Linked DNA regions of Pseudoxanthobacter soli DSM 19599. The protein of the gene in region 1 interacts with the protein of each later gene in a pairwise test. Links are inferred from orthologs where the notes say so. Each region holds a gene or a part of one and is shown in the gene's direction. Other genes may lie near its edges. The genes, in order: ptsN and trkA.

Region 1 (6,588 bases):
ACGGCAAGGCTGAATCGAAGCCGTCCGCATCGAAGCCGTCGGATATGGCACCCGGCGCGGCGGTCTCGCCTTCCGAGCCGGCTCCGGGTACCGTCCCCGCTACCAGTCCAGCCGTGGCCCCGTCCCCGGGCGCCCCTTCAACGGAGAGCCGTCCATGACCGCCATGCTCCCCATGATCGCCGCACGGCGGTTCGCATCCCGCGCGCCTTTCTCCGGCCGCGTCCGCTCGACCGCCGGCGCATGGGGTCTCGCCGCGGTGCTCGCGCTGGCGCTGGCAGGGCCCGCCGAGGCACAGACCACGCCGGCGCCTGCGGCAACCGGCGACGGAGCCGGCGGAAGCGAAACGCCGTTCAGCGGTTTCGGCGGCGGCGGCAAGGGGCCGATCGCCATCGAATCGAACGAACTTGAGGTTCACGACAAGCAGGGCATCGCGATCTTCACCGGCAACGTCATCGCCAAGCAGGCGGAAAGCACGCTGCAGGCCGAGAAGCTCGTCGTCCATTATGTCCAGGGCGGCCAGCCGGCCGCGGGCGGCGCCGCACCGGCGGCCGCGCCCGCCGCTGCCCCTGCGGCTTCCGGCCAGGCGATGAGCGGCGCCGGCGGCCAGCAGATCGAGAAGCTGGAGGCGACCGGGAAGGTGCTCCTGACCGACAAGGACCAGACCGCCTCCGGCGACGCGGCCGTCTACGAGGCGAAGTCCGATACCATGGTGATGACGGGCAACGTCGTCCTCACCCAGAACGGCAACGTGGTGAAGGGCAACCGGCTCGTGGTCAATCTCACGACCGGCGAGGCGAAGGTTTTCGCCAACAAGCGCGTTCAGATGTTGCTGGTGCCGAGCCAGGCGCCGGCGGCCCCCGGCGCTCCGGCCCCGAAGAGCAACTGACGTCGCTGGCCGGCCGCCCGGCCGGCCGCGCGCCGACCCATAGCAGGCCCGTTCGCCGGCGCGCGTTCCGCTGCGCCAGCGTTTGAGGCCCATCAGGAGACCGCTGCCGCATGTCGGTTACCCCCATCCCCTCCCCGGCCGCCGCGCGTGCCTATCCGGCCGACGGCGACGCGAGTCAGATCGGGCACCACGCCGACAGCGAACTCGTCGTCAGTGGCATCGCCAAGAGCTACCGCCGCCGCGCGGTGGTGCGCGACGTCAGCCTGTCGGTGCGGCGGGGCGAGGCGGTCGGGCTGCTCGGCCCCAACGGCGCCGGCAAGACCACGGTGTTCTACATGATCACCGGGCTGATCCGGCCGGACCACGGCGCCATTACCCTCGACGGCTTCGACATCACGCGGATGCCGATGTATCGCCGCGCGCGTCTCGGCATCGGCTACCTGCCCCAGGAGGCTTCGATCTTCCGCGGCCTGTCGGTGGAGGAGAACATCCGCTCCGTGCTGGAAGTGGTCGAGCCCGACCGCAGGCAGCGCGAGCAGGACCTCGAAACCCTCCTCGCCGAGTTCGGCGTGGCGCATCTGCGCAACCAGCCGGCGACCGCGCTCTCGGGCGGCGAGCGGCGGCGCGTCGAGATCGCGCGGGCGCTCGCCACCCGGCCGTCGTTCATGCTGCTCGACGAGCCGTTCGCGGGCATCGATCCGATCGCGGTCGGCGACATCCAGATGCTCGTGCGGCACCTGACCGGCCGCGGCATCGGTGTGCTGATCACCGACCACAATGTCCGCGAGACGCTCGGGCTGATCGACCGCGCCTACATCATCGCCAGCGGCCAAGTGCTGACCGAAGGCCTCCCGGTGGACATCGTCGCCAACCAGGATGTGCGCCGTCTCTATCTCGGGGAACAATTTACGCTTTGAGCGCGGCCAAAGCCGCTGTAACACCTAAGAGAAGAGTTTCTTACGCAAGAAACGGACCAATCCGCAGCGGACAACCGCATCGGCGCAGCAGCGAGGGCGTTCTAGCCAGTCATGGCCCTTTCCCCGAAGCTGGAATTCCGGCAGACGCAGTCCCTGGTCATGACGCCGCAGCTGATGCAGGCCATCAAGCTGCTGCAGCTGTCGAATCTCGACCTCGTTGCCTTCGTGGAGGCCGAGATCGAGCGCAATCCGCTTCTGGAGCGCGAAGACGACACGCCGGATGTCGTCGATTCCGTTTCCGGTCCGAACGATTCAGCCTTCGACCGTCCGGATGGCGATGGCGGCGACCGCCACGTGACCGGCGATGGGCTTGCATCCCATGATTTCGAAGCCGGTGAGTTCTCGGACAGCGCGGCCGTCGGCGCGGACGGACGTTCGGAGGAGGGCGGCGAAACGGCAGGTGCCGCCCACGGGCTCGACCGCGATCTCGACATCGTGCCCGGCCTTGAGGCATCCGACGGCGCCGGGCTGGACCTGCCGCTCGGCGATCTCTTTCCCGACGACGTGCCGCTCGTGCCCGCGTTCGAGCCAAATCTCGACGGGCTCGACCCGTCGCGCCTTGCAGGCGACGCCTGGACGAGTTCCGGCGGCGGCGGCGAAGCCGGGCTTGAGGCGTTCGCGACCGTCGAGTCCACGTTGCGCGACCACCTGTCCCAGCAACTCACGCTCGCCATCCCCGAACCCTCGCGCCGCCTGATCGGACAGGTGCTGATCGATGCCATCGACGAGGCCGGCTACCTGAGGGCCGATCCCGCCCAGGTCGCAGAGCAGCTCGGCACCGGGCTCGACGACGTGATGGCCGTGCTCGCGATCATCCAGAGCTTCGATCCGACCGGCGTCGGCGCCCGCACGCTCGCCGAGTGTCTGGCCCTGCAGCTCCTCGAACGCGACCGGTTCGATCCGGCGATGCGCACCCTCGTCGACCATCTCGATCTCGTCGCCCGGCAGGACCGGGCGCAGCTACGGCGGCTGTGCAAGGTCGATGACGAGGATCTATCCGGGATGCTGGCAGAGCTTCGCGCACTCGACCCGAAGCCCGGGCTCGCCTTCGCACCGAGCGATGCGGTGCAGACCGTGGTGCCGGACGTGCTGGTGCGCCCGACGGCCGATGGCGGATTCCGCATCGAGCTCAACAGCGACACCCTGCCGAGGGTGCTGGTCAACCGCACCTATTACAGCGCCATCGTCCGCTCCTCGCAGGATCCGGCGGAGCGGACCTACCTGTCGGACTGCCTGCAGACCGCCAACTGGCTGGTGAAGAGCCTGGACCAGCGCGCCAAGACGGTGCTGAAGGTGGCGACCGAGATCGTGCGCCAGCAGGATGCGTTCTTCCGCAAGGGCGTGGCCTTTCTTCGCCCGCTCAACCTGAAGATCGTCGCCGACGAGATCGGCATGCACGAATCGACGGTGAGCCGCGTGACCGCCAACAAGTACATGGCGACCACCCGAGGCATCTTCGAGTTGAAGTATTTCTTCACCTCGGCGATTGCTTCCGCCGACGGTGGCGATGCTCATTCGGCCGAGGCGGTTCGCCACCATATCCGTCAGATGATCGATGCCGAGGACCCGTCTGCGGTGCTGTCCGATGACACGATCGTGCAGCGGTTGCGGGACGCGGGCATTGACATTGCCCGCCGCACCGTCGCCAAATACCGTGAATCGATGCGGATTCCGTCGTCAGTCGATCGACGGCGGGAGAAGCGCGCCACGGCGAGAAGCGCGTGAAAGACGGGAGGCTGTCGAACCCGATTCCAGTTCGAATGGACGATTCGTGCGCGGTTCGCGCGCGCTGAAGGCGTCCTCCATGCGCGCCGATCGACACGAAACGAGCGCGCAAACGGGCGTCTGAAGGCGCGCACGCGAACAGGCACCGCCCCGACGGGTAGGGCGATGTTAACGAATGGACGTTGACTTGATGCTATCCCCCGCTTAGAACGCCGCCTCGATTGCGACGATCCGCTGCGGGACGCTCGCCGTGACGGCGAACGTACGGAAGGCAGCCTCCGGCAATTATGGTCTGGCAATTGTGTCAAGACTATCGCAGGCGGCGGGCCTTGAAGGATGAACAACGATCCGCGCGGCCGGTGCGAGAGGCACCGCAGCCTGCGGACCTCCGGCCGGAGAGGCCGGCGACTGTAGGTTCGGCCTCGGCAGGGATGCGCAAGCACCCGGACGGCCGGCGGACACGGCGGTCGATCAGACCGCAGGCATGGATCGGAGCGATCAGGAGAGCCGATGACGCTGCGCGTTTCGGGAAAGAACATCGATATCGGCGAGGCCCTGCGCAGCCGTATCGAGGACCGGATCGAGGAGATCGTCCGGAAATATTTCGATGGCGGCTATGACGGTCACACCACCGTCGAGCCCGAGGGCACCGCCTTCCGGACGGAATGTTCCCTTCATCTCGACACGGGCATCGTGCTGAAGACCAGCGCGCTGGCCCATGACGCCTATCAGAGCTTCGATGCGGCCGCGGATCGCATCGAGCGGCGGCTGAGCCGCTACAAGAGCCGGCTTCGCGGCCGGACCGACCACGGGCGCAACGGCGCGGACGACGCCGCAGCGGCCTACGTGCTGGCCGCCCCCGACGAGGAAGAGGACGTTCCCGTCGATTACAGCCCGCTGGTGGTGGCTGAAACCGCGACCCGGGTGAAGACCATGACCGTCGGCATGGCGGTTCTGGAACTCGACCTGACGGAAGCGCCGGTGATCGTGTTCCGCAACGCCGCCCACGGCGGCGTGAACGTCGTCTTCCGCCGCCAGGACGGCAATGTCGGCTGGATCGATCCGACGCTGTCGGGAACGGGCGCTTGAAAGCGCGCGCGGCTGTCGCACCTGGCCGGAACAGCGCGGTGGCGTCCTGGTTGGGTCGCTTCGCAGGGGCGGCCGGGTTTGAAGTCCGCACGGCCGCGAGCCGGGCGGAAGGGGCACGCAGCGATGCGGGCCGGTTCGGCCCGACGCCATTCCGGCCTCGGGCGGAAGGAGTTTATCCGATGGATTTGAGCGATCTTCTAGGCGTCGAGGCGGTGTTGCCCTCGCTCAAGGCGAGCAGCAAGAAGCAGGCGATCCAAGAGCTTGCCGAGCGCGCCGCGACGCTGACCGGGCTGCCGGCGCGCGAGATCTTCGATACGCTCCTCCAGCGCGAGCGGCTCGGATCGACCGGCGTCGGCCACGGCGTCGCCATTCCCCACGGCAAGCTTCCCGCGCTGCCGCGGATCTTCGGCCTGTTTGCCCGCCTCGACAAGGCGGTCGATTTCGAGGCGCTCGACGACGAGCCGGTCGACCTCGTTTTCCTGCTGCTGGCGCCGGAAGGCTCGGGCGCGGACCACCTGAAGGCGCTTGCGCGGATCGCCCGCGTGCTGCGCGACGGCGCGACGGCCGCCAAGCTGCGCGCGACCACCGACCCGACCGCGCTATATGCGCTGCTGACCCAGCCGGTCGCCTCCCACGCGGCCTGATCCGCGCCGCTCCGGCGCGGCCGTCCGTACTGGCGGGCTTCGGGGACGCCGAAGCGAGATCGGGTGATCCGGCCGGGCGCTGTCGCCCGGCAGACGGGTGCAGCCGGAGCGAGGGCGCCCGCTCGTCGTCCGCCGCGACCGTGACGTCATTCCCCGAAGGCCGCAAAAAGATAGGCGCTGCAATCGCGACGCCGTACCCCGCAAAAGAAAAGGCGCCGCGATCGCGGCGCCCTGCAGGGTCTGAGGCCCAAACACAATCCAGGGCCTCAAAGCCCATGAAATCCAAGACGGCTGGTAGCCAAGACGGCTGGTTCTCAACCCGGCTGGTTCCTGCGTCCGCAGCTCTCCGCATCGCGACCGGCCAGGTGGCGTGCTTCAGTGCACGCTCACGGTCACCATGTCATGCTCGGCCGCATTGGCGATCGCGGCTTCGCGGCTGTCGGTGAGCAGAATCGGGGTACCGTCGGCACCGAGCAGGGCCCAGAGTTCGAGATCGGGGCTCAGTTCCGGCGCCTGCGGGAACAGGGCCGGCACCTCGGCGGAGGTCAGGGACTTGACGTAGGTCAGGCGCCCGGCGCCGATCCCGGCGAGGATCTCCGGCGGCACGGTGCGGGTGGGGCGGTTTTCGGTATTCATGACGCATACTCCTTCCGATCCCCCCTTTCCGGGCGGGATCATGGGAGAAAGCAGGACAGTCGTCCGTCAGTCTCCCGAGGCGATCTGAATCTTCCGTACGATACGCTCCGGTTCCGGTCTGGCGAGGTCGATCGACAGCAGTCCGTCTTTCAACTCCGCTCCGAGGATGTCGATCCCTTCCGCCAGCACGAAAGTGCGCTGGAACTGCCGGGCTGCGATTCCACGGTGCAGGAAATGACGCTCCCGCTCGTCCTCGGTCTGCCGGCCGCGGATCACGAGCTGGTTCTCCTCGATGGTCACCGCGAGCTGGTCCCGGGTGAACCCCGCGACCGCGAGCGTGATCCTGAGAACGTCACCCCGCCGCCCGTCCGGCGGCAGTCGCTCGATGTTGTAGGGGGGATAGCCGTCGTTGGCGGCCTTCGAAACCCGGTCGAGCACGCGTTCGATCTCGTCGAACCCGAGCAGGAACGGACTTGAGAACGTCGTCAGACGCGACATCGCGAGCCCTCGTTCATCCAAGCGGCTTTCATCCTACGGTACCCGCCGCCCGCTTGCGGCGCGGCGGCGAATCGGGCCCGCCGAAGCGGCACCCGGACGGTTCAGATCCTTCCGTCCCGTCGAATATGGCAAT
Region 2 (6,482 bases), on another replicon or contig:
TCGCCCACGAGATCAAGAACCCGCTGACGCCGATCCAGCTTTCGGCCGAACGCATCCGCCGGCGCTACGGCAAGCGTATCGAGGACGACCGCGCCGTGTTCGACCAGTGCGTCGACACCATCGTGCGCCAGGTCGGCGATATCGGCCGCATGGTGGACGAATTCTCGTCGTTCGCGCGGATGCCGAAGCCGGTGTTCGAGCCGCGCGACCTCGCGGAAGCCCTGCGGGAGGCCGTGTTCCTGCAGAGCGTCAGCCACCCGGACGTGAAGTTCTCCACCCACCTGCCCGACGAGCCGCTGATCGGCAAGTTCGATCACCGCCAGCTCGGGCAGGCGATCGCCAACGTCGTCAAGAACGCGGTCGAGGCGATCACCGGCGTGCCGGCGGATCAGCGCACCGAGCCCGGCCACGTCGACGTCTCGGCACGGCGCGACGGCGAATGGCTCGTGGTCGACGTCGTCGACAACGGTCCGGGACTGCCGCAGGAGAACCGCGAACGCCTGCTCGAGCCCTATATGACGACCCGCGAGAAGGGCACCGGCCTCGGCCTCGCCATCGTCGGCAAGATCGTCGAGGAGCATGGCGGCCGGATCGAATTGCTCGATGCGCCGGCCGTGCGCGACGGCGGCCACGGCGCCTGCGTGCGCCTCACCATCCGGGCCGGCGACGCCGGTGCCATGACGACGGATGCGGAGGCCGCCCCAGCCGGGGTTGCCGCCGCGTCCTCCACCCCTGTCAGCCCCCAGAAACCACGCGAAGACCATGGCCTCTGACATCCTGATCGTCGACGATGAGACGGACATCCGCGAGTTGATCGCCGGCATCCTCGATGACGAGGGCTTCGGCACCCGCACCGCGGGCGACAGCGATTCCGCTCTTGCCGCCATCGGCGAGCGACGACCGTCGCTCATCATTCTCGATATCTGGCTGCAAGGCAGCCGCCTCGACGGGCTTGCCCTGCTCGATGCCATCCAGCAGCTCCACCCGGATCTGCCGGTCGTCATCATTTCCGGCCACGGCAACATCGAGACCGCCGTGTCCGCGATCAAGCGCGGCGCCTACGACTATATCGAGAAGCCGTTCAAGGCAGACCGGCTAGTGCTCGCCACCGAGCGTGCACTCGAAGCCTCCAATCTGCGCCGCGAGATCCGCGACCTGAAGGGCCGCATCAGCGACGCCGACGAGCTCGTCGGCAACTCGACGGCGATGAATCAGCTCCGGCAGGCGGTCGAGCGCATCGCCGCCGCCAACAGCCGCATCCTGATCTCCGGCCCGTCGGGCGCCGGCAAGGAGCTGGCGGCGCGCTCGATCCATGCCCGTTCCGGCCGCGCCCGGGGGCCATTCGTGGTCGTCAACGCGGCGACCATCACGCCCGAGCGCATGGAAGAGGAACTGTTCGGCATCGAAGGCGGGGCCGGCGTCCCGCGCAAGGTCGGCGCGCTGGAAGAGGCCCACGGCGGCACGCTCTATATCGACGAAGTCGCCGACATGCCGCGCGAGACGCAGAACAAGATCCTGCGCGTGCTTGTGGACCAGAACTTCCTGCGCGTCGGTGGCTCCACCCGCGTGAAGGTGGACGTGCGCGTGCTGTCGTCCACCGCCCGTGATCTCGAGAGCGAGATCGCCGAGGGCCGGTTCCGCGAGGACCTGTTCCACCGGCTGAGCGTCGTGCCGCTGCGCGTGCCGGCGCTCGCCGAACGGCGCGACGACATCCCGGATCTCGTGCTGCACTTCATGGCGCAGATCTCGCGCGCGACCGGCCTGCCGGAGCGGCGGATCGGCGACGACGCCATGGCCGTTCTGCAGGCCCACGACTGGCCGGGCAACATCCGCCAGCTGCGCAACAACGTCGAGCGGCTGATGATCCTCACCCGCGGCGACGAGGAAGCGGTGATCACCGCCGACCTGCTGCCGGCGGAGATCGGCACCATGGTGCCGTCGCTGCCGACGAATTCCGGCGGCGAGCACCTGATGGCGCTTCCGCTGCGAGACGCGCGCGAGGCGTTCGAGCGCGACTATCTGCGGGCGCAGATCAACCGCTTCGGCGGCAACATCTCGCGCACGGCCGAATTCGTCGGCATGGAGCGGTCCGCGCTGCATCGCAAGCTGAAGTCGCTCGGCGTCGGCTAGAGCGCCTTGTGATCGGATGGAGACATCCGATTGAAGAAAAATCGCTTCGAGTTCAAGAGCTTGAACATATCCTTGCCGTTCAGATCGATCAGATCTGAACGGGATATGCTCTTGGTGCCTCCGGCGGCAACGGATGCTCTGCCGGGGACCGGAAAACGGCGGCGGGGAGGGGGAGGACGTCATGCGCATCGTGATCTGCGGCGCTGGCCAGGTGGGTTACGGGATTGCCGAGCGGCTGGCGGCCGAGCGCAACGACGTGTGCGTGATCGATTCGTCGCCGAAGCTGATCTCGATCCTGCGCGAGCGGCTCGACGTGCGCGGCGTGGTCGGCCACGGCGCGCATCCCGAGATCCTCGCCCAGGCCGGCGCCGAGCAGGCCGACATGCTGATCGCCGTGACCCAATCCGACGAAGTCAACATGATCGCCTGCCAGGTGGCGCATTCGGTCTTCAAGGTTCCGACCAAGATCGCTCGCGTCCGGGCGCAGAGCTATCTGGCCCCGCACTGGCGCGACCTGTTCTCCCGCGAGGGCATTCCGATCGATGTCGTCATTTCGCCCGAAGTGGAAGTCGGCGAAACGGTCATCCGCCGGCTGTCGCTGCCCGGCGCGATCGAAAGCATATCGGTCGCCGACGATCAGGTGATCGTGTTCGCCGTCACCTGCAACCGCGACTGCCGCATGGTGGAGACGCCGCTGAAGCAGCTCACCGAGCTGTTTCCCGATCTCGGCGCGGTCGTGGTCGGCGCGGTTCGCGGCACGCAGGCGCGCGTGCTCGGCGGCAACGACGCGCTGGAGCCGGGCGATGTCGCCTACGTCGTCGCGCGCGCCGACCAGGTCAAGCGCACCCTCGCGATCTTCGGCCACGACGTGGGCGAGGCGAAGCGCGTGGTGATCGTCGGCGCCGGCAATATCGGCTTCTATGTCGCCAAGGGGCTGGAGGCGCGCGGCTCCAAGGTGCGCCTAAAAATGATCGAAGCCTCAGCGGCGCGGGCGGAGGAGGTGGCGCAAGCGCTGAGCCACACCGTCGTGCTGAACGGCAGCGCGCTCGACCAGTCGCTGCTGCTCGAGGCCGAGGTGGGGCAGGCGGACACCGTGGTGACGCTCACCAACGACGATCAGGCCAACATTCTCGCCGGGGTCATGGCCAAGCAGCTCGGCTGCAAGCGCTCGCTGGTGCTGATCAACTCCACGACCTATCCCGATTTCACCGCCGCGCTCGGCATCGACGCCTATATCGCGCCGAGGGCGGTGACGGTCTCCCGGGTGCTCCGCCACGTGCGGCGCGGGCGCATCCGCAGCGTCCATGCCCTGCAGAACGGGGCCGCCGAGGTGATCGAGGCCGACGCCCTGGAGACGTCGCCGCTGATCGGCCGGCCGCTTAGGGAGGTCGACCTTCCCGCCGGTGTGCGAATCGGCGCAATCTACCGCAACCGGTCGGTGATCCTGCCGCGCGGCGACACCACCATCCACCCGCGAGACCGGATCGTGCTGTTCGCGGAGAAGGAACGCGTGCGTCAGGTCGAGCACATGTTCCGCGTCAGCCTCGAATTCTTTTAAGCCGGCTTATCAACCCGTGCGCCGGCTAATGGCGCCGTCGGCCGGCGCGTCCATCCGGGCGCCGCGGACGCCTCCTTCTACCGCTTGTTTTACCACCCGCTTTCCCTGCCGGAGTTTCCGATGAGTCGCTTCGCCTATGTCGACGGCCGCTATCCCCGCCACGCCGATGCGGCCGTTCACATCGAGGACAGGGGCTTCCAGTTCGCCGACGGCGTCTACGAGGTGTGCGAGGTGCGGGCGGGAATGATCGTCGACCTGACGCGCCATCTCGACCGGCTGGAGCGGTCCCTCGGTGCCCTTGCGATCGCGATGCCGATGAGCCGCGCCGCCCTGCTCGCGGTGTTCCGCGAACTCGCCCGTCGCAACGGACTGAGAAACGGCTGGATCTATCTCCAGATCACCCGCGGCGCGGCCCCGCGCGACCACTATTTTCCGCAGACACCCGTCAATCCGACCGTCGTCGTGACCACGCGCGCCGTCGACCCGGCAAAGGTCGAGGCCGCCGCCGCGGCAGGCATCGGCGTCATCACCGTTCCGGACGACCGGTGGGGCAGGGTGGACATCAAGACCGTCGGATTGCTGTCGAATGTGCTCGCCAAGCAGGCTGCGCGCGACGCCGGTGCGCGCGAGGCGTGGTTCGTCGACCGGGACGGCTTCGTCACCGAGGGCGGATCGACCAATGCCTGGATCGTCGCGAACGGCGCGCTCGTCACCCGCCCGACGAGCCCGGGCATTCTCGGCGGCATCACGCGCCTCGTCGTGATGGACTTCGCCGCCGCCCACGGGCTGAAGGTGGAGGAGAGGGCTTTCACCGTGCCGGAGGCGCTCGCCGCCGACGAGGCCTTTGTCACGTCGGCCACCAGCGTCGTCACCGCCGTCGTCCGCATCGACGGCAGGCCCATCGGCGACGGCAAGCCCGGCCCGATCGCGCGCGACCTCCGCGCCGGCTTCCACGATGTGGCGGAATTGACGCCTCTGATCTTCGGAGAATGACAGATTACGCGGATGCACGCTTTGGGTTAAGGTTGTGGTGCGATGCCGAAGTCAGTCCGGTTCCTCAACGCCCTCCCAAGCGTACCGGCCTGTCCCGGCGGAGCATCGTCCGGCTCGGCGTCGCGGCCTTACAAAGAAAAGGAAAAACATGATGGCGGACCGCGCACAAAACTTGCAAGACACTTTCCTCAATCACGTCCGCAGGCAAAAGACACCTCTGACCGTGTTTCTCGTTAACGGCGTCAAGCTCCAGGGCGTCGTGACATGGTTCGATAATTTCTGCGTGCTGCTGCGCCGCGATGGCCACTCGCAGCTTGTCTACAAGCACGCGATTTCGACCGTGATGCCCAATCAGCCGATTCAGTTGTTCGATCCGAGCGAGGAATCCGATCGCTGAACTTGATTGAGGGCGAGAGAATCGCCACATCCGGGCGCGGGAGGCTTGGCCTGCGCCCGGATTTTTTGTGCCATTCGCAATCCCCGGCCGGGGATGAGGAAAGACCGCTTGACCACCAGACCGACATCGGACGAACCGTTCGACCATGAAGCCCCGGAAGAGGGCGCCGCCGACCTGCACGGGACGGCCCTTGCCAGCCACGAGAAGCCGCGCACGGCCGCCGTCGTGCTGATGCCGGTCCACACCGGCGCGCGGCCTTCGGCCGAAGCAGACGCAGCCGCCCGGGCGCGCTCGCCGGAAGCGAAACTCGCCGAGGCTGTTGGCCTGACCGAAGCCATCGATCTCGAAGTGGTCGGCGCCTACGTCGTCCGCCTGCCGAACCTGCGCCCCGCGACCCTGTTCGGCACGGGCAAGGTCGAGGAGATCGGGCGGATCGTCGAGACCGAGAAGGCCGATCTCGTCATCGTCGATCATCCGCTGTCACCGGTGCAGCAGCGCAATCTCGAAAAGGCGTGGAGCGCCAAGGTGCTGGATCGCACCGCGCTCATCCTTGAAATCTTCGGCGCCCGCGCCCGCACGCGGGAAGGCACGCTTCAGGTCGAGCTCGCGCATCTGAAGTGGCAGAAAAGCCGCCTCGTGCGCACGTGGACCCACCTTGAGCGCCAGCGCGGCGGCTTCGGCTTCCTCGGCGGCCCCGGCGAGACCCAGATCGAGGCGGACCGCCGCCAGATCCAGGAGCGCATCGGCCGCATCGAGCGCGAACTCGAAGAGGTCAAGCGCACCCGCGGCCTGCACCGCGCCAACCGCAAGAAGGTGCCGCATCCGACCGTGGCGCTGGTCGGCTACACCAATGCCGGCAAGTCGACGCTGTTCAACCGCCTGACGGACGCCAACGTGCTGTCGCAGGACCTGTTGTTCGCCACGCTCGACCCGACGCTGCGCAAGGTGAAGCTGCCCCACGGCGGCGAGGCGATCCTGTCCGACACCGTGGGCTTCATCTCCGAACTGCCGACGCATCTCGTCGCCGCCTTCCGCGCGACGCTGGAGGAGGTGGTCTCGGCCGATCTGATCCTGCACGTCCGCGACATCTCCCACCCCGATACCGATGCCCAGGCGGCGGACGTGGTGAAGACGCTCGACCTCCTCGGTGTCGATGCCCGCGATGCGCGGCGCGTCATCGAGGTCTGGAACAAGGTGGACATGCTCGACGAGGAACGGCGCGCCAAACTGGCGGCCGAGGCCCCGGCGGGCGCCGTCGCGGTCTCCGCGCTCACGGGCGAGGGCACGGACGCGCTCGTCGCCCGCGTCGAGGCGGAGCTCGCCAGCGGCCGCGCCACACGCCAGTTGCGCGTGCCGGTCACGGAAGGCGAGCTGCTGGCGTGGCTGCACCGCTCCGTCGAGGTG

Evidence for each region.
Region 2: the proteins of ptsN (region 1) and trkA interact in binary tests that used the Escherichia coli proteins (3 or more experiments, as listed by UniProt). The link is inferred for Pseudoxanthobacter soli DSM 19599 from one-to-one orthologs.

Annotation. Positions count from the first base shown.
Region 1 is NZ_FRXO01000002.1:660,057-666,644, reverse strand. What follows is about bases 3,628-6,588. They hold ptsN (PTS IIA-like nitrogen regulatory protein PtsN), read left to right. Parts: upstream 3,628-4,856; coding sequence 4,857-5,321; downstream 5,322-6,588. Other genes in these bases: BUF17_RS07295 (Hsp20 family protein), read right to left, coding at 6,024-6,455; BUF17_RS07300 (BQ00720 family protein), read right to left, coding at 5,697-5,957; hpf (ribosome hibernation-promoting factor, HPF/YfiA family), read left to right, coding at 4,099-4,677. In the rest of the region: LPS export ABC transporter periplasmic protein LptC, read left to right, coding at 1-158; BUF17_RS07325 (LptA/OstA family protein), read left to right, coding at 155-886; lptB (LPS export ABC transporter ATP-binding protein), read left to right, coding at 997-1,803; rpoN (RNA polymerase factor sigma-54), read left to right, coding at 1,915-3,588. UniProt on the Escherichia coli protein: Seems to have a role in regulating nitrogen assimilation.
Region 2 is NZ_FRXO01000001.1:481,641-488,122, reverse strand. The notes cover bases 1,645-4,499. They hold trkA (Trk system potassium transporter TrkA), read left to right. Parts: upstream 1,645-2,311; coding sequence 2,312-3,688; downstream 3,689-4,499. Other genes in these bases: BUF17_RS02065 (D-amino-acid transaminase), read left to right, coding at 3,809-4,499; ntrX (nitrogen assimilation response regulator NtrX), read left to right, coding at 1,645-2,130. In the rest of the region: BUF17_RS02080 (sensor histidine kinase NtrY-like), read left to right, coding at 1-773; more of ntrX, read left to right, coding at 763-1,644; more of BUF17_RS02065, read left to right, coding at 4,500-4,681; RNA chaperone Hfq, read left to right, coding at 4,830-5,078; GTPase HflX, read left to right, coding at 5,172-6,482. UniProt on the Escherichia coli protein: Part of the constitutive potassium transport systems TrkG and TrkH. May regulate the transport activity of TrkG and TrkH systems. Binds to NAD(+) and NADH.